DNA from 2 places in the Pseudoalteromonas sp. 13-15 genome. Region 1 is predicted to be linked to the other one. Evidence: riboswitches for the same ligand, from Rfam matches in the RefSeq annotation. Region 1 holds a riboswitch; the other holds the start of a gene.

Evidence for each region. A riboswitch is a leader RNA that binds a small molecule or an ion and turns the genes downstream of it on or off. The one in region 1 is predicted to bind lysine.
Region 2: another riboswitch for lysine. It lies ahead of lysC (lysine-sensitive aspartokinase 3); the one in region 1 lies ahead of dapA (4-hydroxy-tetrahydrodipicolinate synthase).

What each region holds. Positions count from the first base shown of each region.
Region 1 is NZ_CP019162.1:2,251,342-2,254,757, reverse strand. It holds gene ATS72_RS10430 (2,3,4,5-tetrahydropyridine-2,6-dicarboxylate N-succinyltransferase) at 1-352, opposite strand, end outside; gene dapA (4-hydroxy-tetrahydrodipicolinate synthase) at 368-1,252, opposite strand; lysine riboswitch at 1,381-1,577, opposite strand; gene ATS72_RS10420 (DNA-3-methyladenine glycosylase I) at 1,769-2,473, shown strand; gene ATS72_RS10415 (protein adenylyltransferase SelO) at 2,476-3,416, shown strand, end outside.
Region 2 is NZ_CP019162.1:1,116,381-1,119,796, reverse strand. It holds gene nhaD (sodium:proton antiporter NhaD) at 1-1,060, shown strand, start outside; lysine riboswitch at 1,171-1,343, shown strand; gene lysC (lysine-sensitive aspartokinase 3) at 1,419-2,798, shown strand; gene ATS72_RS05185 (4'-phosphopantetheinyl transferase family protein) at 2,952-3,416, opposite strand, start outside.

The DNA of each region.
Region 1 (3,416 bases):
CACACGAACCCACTAATGCGTGGCTATCAACCATAGTGCCTTCGTCGATGTATGCGCCAATATTTACGTACGCTGGTGGCATAATAATAGTGCCTTTAGCTACGTAGGCACCACGACGAACGCTTGAACCACCTGGTACCATACGCACGCCGTCGTCAGTACTAAATTCTTGCGGTGCAAGGTTGTGCTTGTCAACAAACCCGCCTGCAAACTCGGTGTTAGTGCCATTTTTAAAGGCTTCTAAAATGCCTTGTTTTACTTCTACGTTAGCTTCCCATTGGCCGCTTTCGTTTTGTGATGCTGCGCGTACTGCGCCCGATTCTAAATTATTAAGTAGTTCTAACCAGCTCATTATAAAAACCTGTATTTAATGCCAAGATAAAATGGTGTCGTTTGCAGTGGTAATGCAATCGGTTTGCGTTAACTCAAGATGCGTTAAAGGCGGGCGCAGCAACGGGCTACTTAAGCGGCCTTGTTGGTGCATTAGCACTTTAACGGGAATAGGGTTTGCTACAGCAAATAGGCTATTAATAGCGCGAGTCCACTGAGCAAATAAATTGGGGTGTTGGCCACTTAAGCTGCGTTTTACAAATTCGTGTGTTTGCAAAGGCCACGCGTTTGCCGCAACCGATACTAAGCCTTTTGCACCTGCTTGGGCAAAGTAGGGCATAAGTGCATCGTCGCCACTGTATAGCGCTAAATTAGGCGCGGCTTGTCGGTATGCTTCAAATTGGGTGATGTTGCCACTGGCTTCTTTTAAGGCCCACAGTTTTGGGTGCGCTTTTAAGTTTTCAATGGTTTCGATAGGAATGCTTACACCGCTGCGCCCAGGTACGTTGTATAACATACACGGATGCGCGCTTTCGTTTAACAAGCTTTCGTACCAAAGAGTTTGACCTACAGCTCCTGGTTTTGCATAAAGAGGCGAGCCTAATAAGTAGCTGTGAATAGGTAATTGGTTACAGTAGCTAACCCATTCTTTTTGTTGAGCTAAATTACTACCACCAACAGCAACCATAAGCGGTACACTGGGTTTTAATTGGCACACATGCTCAACAATCGCTTGTTGCTCTTTAAGCGTAAGGGCTAAGCCTTCACCTGTACTACCGAGCAGTAAAATACCGTTGTGTGCTGCTTCTTGTTCGCTAACAAGTGTTGTGAGCGTGTCGTAGTCAACATTACCTTGTTGATCAAACGGCGTAACAAGCGCTGTCCACAGTGCGTAGTCGTCTAAATTGAAATTATTGATCATCTCTTACGAACCTATAAGGTGTTCGAGATATTAAAGGGGCTGTATGATGTGAGCCGCATTAACGTCGTTCGAACAGTATTCGAAGAGCGAATGGGCTTAAAATAATAGGGCGCACGGCCTTATTATTTAAGACCAGAAGCTCTCCACCAAACTAATAAGCTGTTTTAAAACAGCTATTGGTGACAGTCGCTAGGATTCAACCTAGTCGCCCGAAGTAATTGCTTCGCAAAAGCGTTTACCTCTCGGCGGTATTCCCCTGACGTATGCTCACTGGAGTTTGCGCTCCTAACATACGCTACCTGAATAACGCACCTCTTCTAGCCCTTTGTATTTTGTTTAACCGCAAAAGGTTTAACAAAATACAATTTAAATAGGGTAATTGCGGCGATTAAAACATTTTAGCCGTCTAGGTGTCAAGTTGCAGGGTACAGATTAGTTCATCGAAAATGTGGGTGGTTACGTATTGGCTGCTTTTCTCGTAAACTAACCCTATGAGCAGCGAGGTATTTAATAAGTATGGAAAAATTTAGCGATATTTATAAGCGAGCAGTAGAGCGAAAAGGCTCTGAAAAAATGCTTAAGTTATTACTCGCAAAACCCTTATCTAAAAAAGCATTAAGCACGTTAAGTGACGACGATTGGCTTGAAGAATTTACCCGAAAAGTTTTTCAAAGTGGTTTTTACTGGTCGGTAATAAACAGCAAATGGCCGGGCTTTAGAGAGGTTTTTTGGGAATTCAGCGTTGATAAGCTATTAATGATGCCGCCCGATATGCTCGAGCAAAAAGCGAGTGATGAGCGTATTATTCGTAATTATAAAAAAGTGAAAACAATTCCTGAAAATGCCTACATGATCCACGAAATAGCACAGGAATATGGCAGTTTTAGCAAGTTTATTGCCCAGTGGCCAACAGATAATATTATTGGTTTATGGGCGCATTTAAAAAAGCACGGCGCCCGATTAGGCGGTAATACAGGCCCTTATGCCTTAAGAGCACTTGGCAAAGACACTTTTTTACTTTCGCGAGATGTAGAGAGTTACCTAAGGGCACATAAAATTATTGATGGTGGGCTGCAAACTAAAAAATCACTCACTGCTGCGCAGGCATTTTTTAACGAAATGCAAAAGCAAAGTGGTTTAAGTATGCAAGAGCTAAGTTTAATTGTGGCCTATGGTGTGGGTGACAATCGCGTAGGTATACGTCAACAGTCAGGAAATTAACCATGAAACTAGTGCCGAGATACACAGACATAGCAGATAATTTCGCAATAGAAGATCAACCATCAAGCGTTGCAGCTCCGCAACTGCTTTTGTGGAACGAAGCGTTAGCAAAGCAGTTTAATATAGGTGTTGAGCCGCAGCTGCGTCCTAGTACCTTTGCAGGCAATGAATCACAGCAAATAAAGTCGGTAGCGCTTGGTTATTCTGGGCACCAGTTTGGTCACTTTTCGCCGCGCTTGGGTGATGGGCGAGCGCATTTGCTTGGTGCTATAAATGACGATAAAAACCAGCTGTGGGATATTCAATTAAAGGGCTCAGGCGCTACCCCGTATTCTAGAGGTGGCGATGGGCGATGTGCATTAGGCCCTGCTATTCGTGAATACGTAATGAGTGAAGCTATGCACGCATTAGGTATTCCCACTACTCGTTGTTTGGCTGTGGTTGGTACCGGCGAAGCGGTTTACCGTAATCCGCCTCAACCAGGGGCTGTTGTTACTCGCCTAGCAAGCAGCCATATTCGTGTTGGCTCGTTTCAATACTTAGCAACCCAAGGCGATGCTGAGGGATTAAAAAAATTAGCTGATTTAGCAATTAAACGCCATTACCCTGAAATAACGAGTGAAGGCCCTGAGCGATATATCGCTTTTTTGACAGCAGTCATTAGCAATCAAGTGAACTTGATTATTAATTGGATGCGCGTTGGGTTTGTTCATGGCGTTATGAACACCGATAACACGCTCGTAAGTGGCGAAACTATAGATTATGGCCCGTGTGCAATGATGGATAGCTTTGACTTTGACACCGTATTTAGCTCTATAGACAAGCAAGGCCGCTACGCTTTTGGTAATCAGCCAAATATGGCGAGTTGGAATTGTGCTCGCTTAGCTGAAAGCCTTATCCCATTAATTAGCGATGATGAAGAAAAAGCAGTGTCATTACTGAC
Region 2 (3,416 bases), 1.1 Mb from region 1:
TTTAGAGATAGCATCGCTGTGGTTGTTTTTAATGGCCGCCATGACCTTTGTTGCTTATTTAAACTCAAAAGGGTTTATCGAAAATATTGTGCACAGAGTAATGCCAACAAGTATTAGCGAACGCAAGCTGATGTTTTTGGTTGGGGTATTTGCCTTTTTGTTTTCGTCGGTTTCAGACAACGTAACGGCTACGTTAATATCGCTTGCTGTAGTTATGTCGTTAAAGCTACCGCCTAAAAAGCTTATAAAATATGCCACACTTATTGTGTTTGGTGTTAACTCCGGTGGTGTGTCGTTAATTACCGGTGACGTAACAACCTTAATGATATTTTTAGATGGCAAGGTAACCATTGCTAACTTATTACTGCTTATTGCGCCTGCATTTATTAGCGTTATGCTGTTAGCGGCAATGCTAAGTATTGGCATGAAAGGGGATGTAACCTTTTCAAAGTCTGGAAAAAAACGCATAGAAAAAACCGATATCACCATTGCAGTTATTTTTGTATCCACAGTTATAAGCATACTTGCGCTGAGTGTAATTTACAGTGTACCGCCTTTATTAACTTTTTTATGTGGCCTATCAATCATGTTTTTAGTGGCGCAATTTTTAATGCGGAAAAAAGACATAAACAAAAATATTATCGACTACGTACGCGACATAGAATACGACACCTTACTGTTTTTCGTCGGGGTTTTATTATTGGTAGGTGCATTAAAAGAGATTGGAATGCTAAGTAAGTTTACCGACCTTTACACCGTTATGGCGCCACAGTACGCTAACTACTTAATGGGTATTTTGTCGGCCGGGGTTGATAACGTACCGCTCACTGCTGCTTTACTAAAAGCCAATATAGTAATGAGCCAGCAAAATTGGTTATCGTTTACTTATGCAACTGGTGTTGGTGGATCTATGTTAATTATTGGATCGGCTGCGGGTATTATTGCTATGAGTAAAGTAAAAGAGCTAACTTTTATGAGTTACTTACGTTTGTCGCTCTATTTGTTAGTAAGTTATACCGTGGGTTATGCGGGCGCTTATTACATGGGCGGGTTTGTTTAAGTTTTGCTTAACAAACCGCATTAAAACGCTTGACAGCTAGACGTCTAAACGTTAACTTTCAAACCCCACTTTATAGTGGGGTTTTGTTTTATTAGCCATTGGTTAATACAACATTCAGAAGAGGTGCGATACTTAGGTATTTAATGGTAGGTGACGAACGCCCATAACCATTAAAGAGGGAAGTACTCGCCGAGAAAACCAACGTTACGTCGATGTTGTTTTTCGGTTTATGGGGCTGAATCCTCAAAACTGTCACCAATCTAGGTGGAGAGCTTCTGGCAGTGGATTTACCTTCAAGCATTCACTTGCCAAGTTCTTCTTGTTTTATCGCGGTTTGGATACCGCAAAAGGAGACTAAATGACTACCCAATCAGTGCCGCAAGCAGTATCGGACGTTAAATCAGATTACATCGTTGCCAAATTTGGCGGAACCAGTGTGGCTAACTTTGATGCGATGAGTCGTTGTAGCGAAATTATTGTTGCCGATAAAAGCGTGCGTATTGTTGCTGTAAGCGCCAGTGCCGGCGTAACTAATCATTTGGTTGCACTGTGTAAATCAAGCATCACCCCAGAGCAGCGCCAAGAACACATTGACGGCGTGCTAGCCATTCAACACGCTATTTTAGATGAGTTATCGCTTGATGCCGATTTAGCCGTAGGGTTTAACGAAACGTTAAAAGCATTCCAAACGCTAGCGCTTGAAACACTGACAACTGATCAGCAGCACGATGAGTTACTTAGCTTTGGTGAACGTTTATCGTCGTACTTATTTGCGCAAGTGCTGCGTTTAAAAGGGTTAAATGCCGATCGCTTTGATGTACGTCAAGTACTTAAAACAGATAGTCAGTTTGGAAAAGCAACGCCAAATGTAAGCGCAACAGCACAAGCTGCTAAAGAATATTTGATCCCACTGTTAGATGATCAAGTTATTGTAACCCAAGGTTTTGTTGGCAGTGACGAATTTGGACAAACAACAACGCTTGGCCGTGGTGGGTCTGACTACAGTGCCGCTTTACTTGCTGAGGCAATAAACGCCAAAAGTGTACATATTTGGACTGATGTTGTGGGTATTTTTAGTACCGATCCGCGATTATGTGTAAAGGCATCGCCTATTGCTCGTTTAAGCTTTGATGAAGCTGCTGAAATGGCTACCTTTGGTGCAAAGGTATTGCATCCAGCTACTATTTTACCCGCTAGCCGTAGTCATATTAATGTGTTTGTTGGATCAAGCCGCGAGCCTGAACGTGGTGGTACGTGGATAGAGCGTGAAAAATCGCAGCAGCCAGGAATTCGCGCGGTAACCCAGCGTAAAAATCAAATTTTGCTCACCCTTAAAAGCCCTGAAATGTTATTGGCTAGCGGCTTTTTAGCCCGTGTATTTACTATTTTAAGCGAGTTTAATATATCGGTTGATTTGGTAACTACGTCTGAAATTAGTGTCGCAATAACGCTTGATAATGCGCCTAACGCGTCGCGCCCAGAGCTCGACCAAGCGTGTCTAGATAAGCTTGCTGAATTTTGCCATGTGTCGGTTGAAAACAACTTAACACTGGTGGCACTTATTGGCTCTGAGATTCAACTTCGCCAACACGAAATGAACTTAATGCAGGTATTAAGTGACTTTAATATTCGCTTAATTTGTCATGGAGCAAGTAAGCACAACCTATGCTTTTTAGTCGAACAAAGTGAATCTGATAATGTGGTTCAGGCTATTCATAGCCGTTTGTTAGAAGCTTAACTAGCAATACTAATTCGCAATAATACTTAATCATTTTTAGGGGCTAAAAGTGTCGCTATCTGTGTTAAAAAATTCTCATTTAGAACAACTAAATAACGAATTTTTTGCCTAGCTATCAACACGTTTATCTATCCTCAAAATAGATCACTTAATTTAGCGGATTGGTATAAGCGAGACATCGGTTAACACAAAGCACCGCCAATCGGTGCTTTTTTTATGCACTAAGGTTAAATCAAATGTCTCTGTTTGTGTGTTTACTACTTGGCTGCTCGCGGCCAAGCTTACTAAGGTTAATTCGTTAAATACGTTGGGGCTAAGTAATTTGGCAATAGGGCGACTAGTTGCTTTAGCTAATGACTCTTTTAATGTCCAAATTCTAAAAAAGGTATTGGCTTGGCTTTGCGTATTAGGTTGAGACGTAATTAATGTAACTTCGTCTGTGTGGTAAAAATGCTTGGCTAGTTTTTCAAACGGGCGCGTTAAGCTAATTTTTTCAAGGTCGAAGCCAAATGCCTCGCTTTCTAAATTTAAAGCAACCCCAACAAAACCATGAGAGTGCGATATACACGTATTAATAACGCACTCGTTAATATGCAGCTCTAATTTAGCTGTGGATTG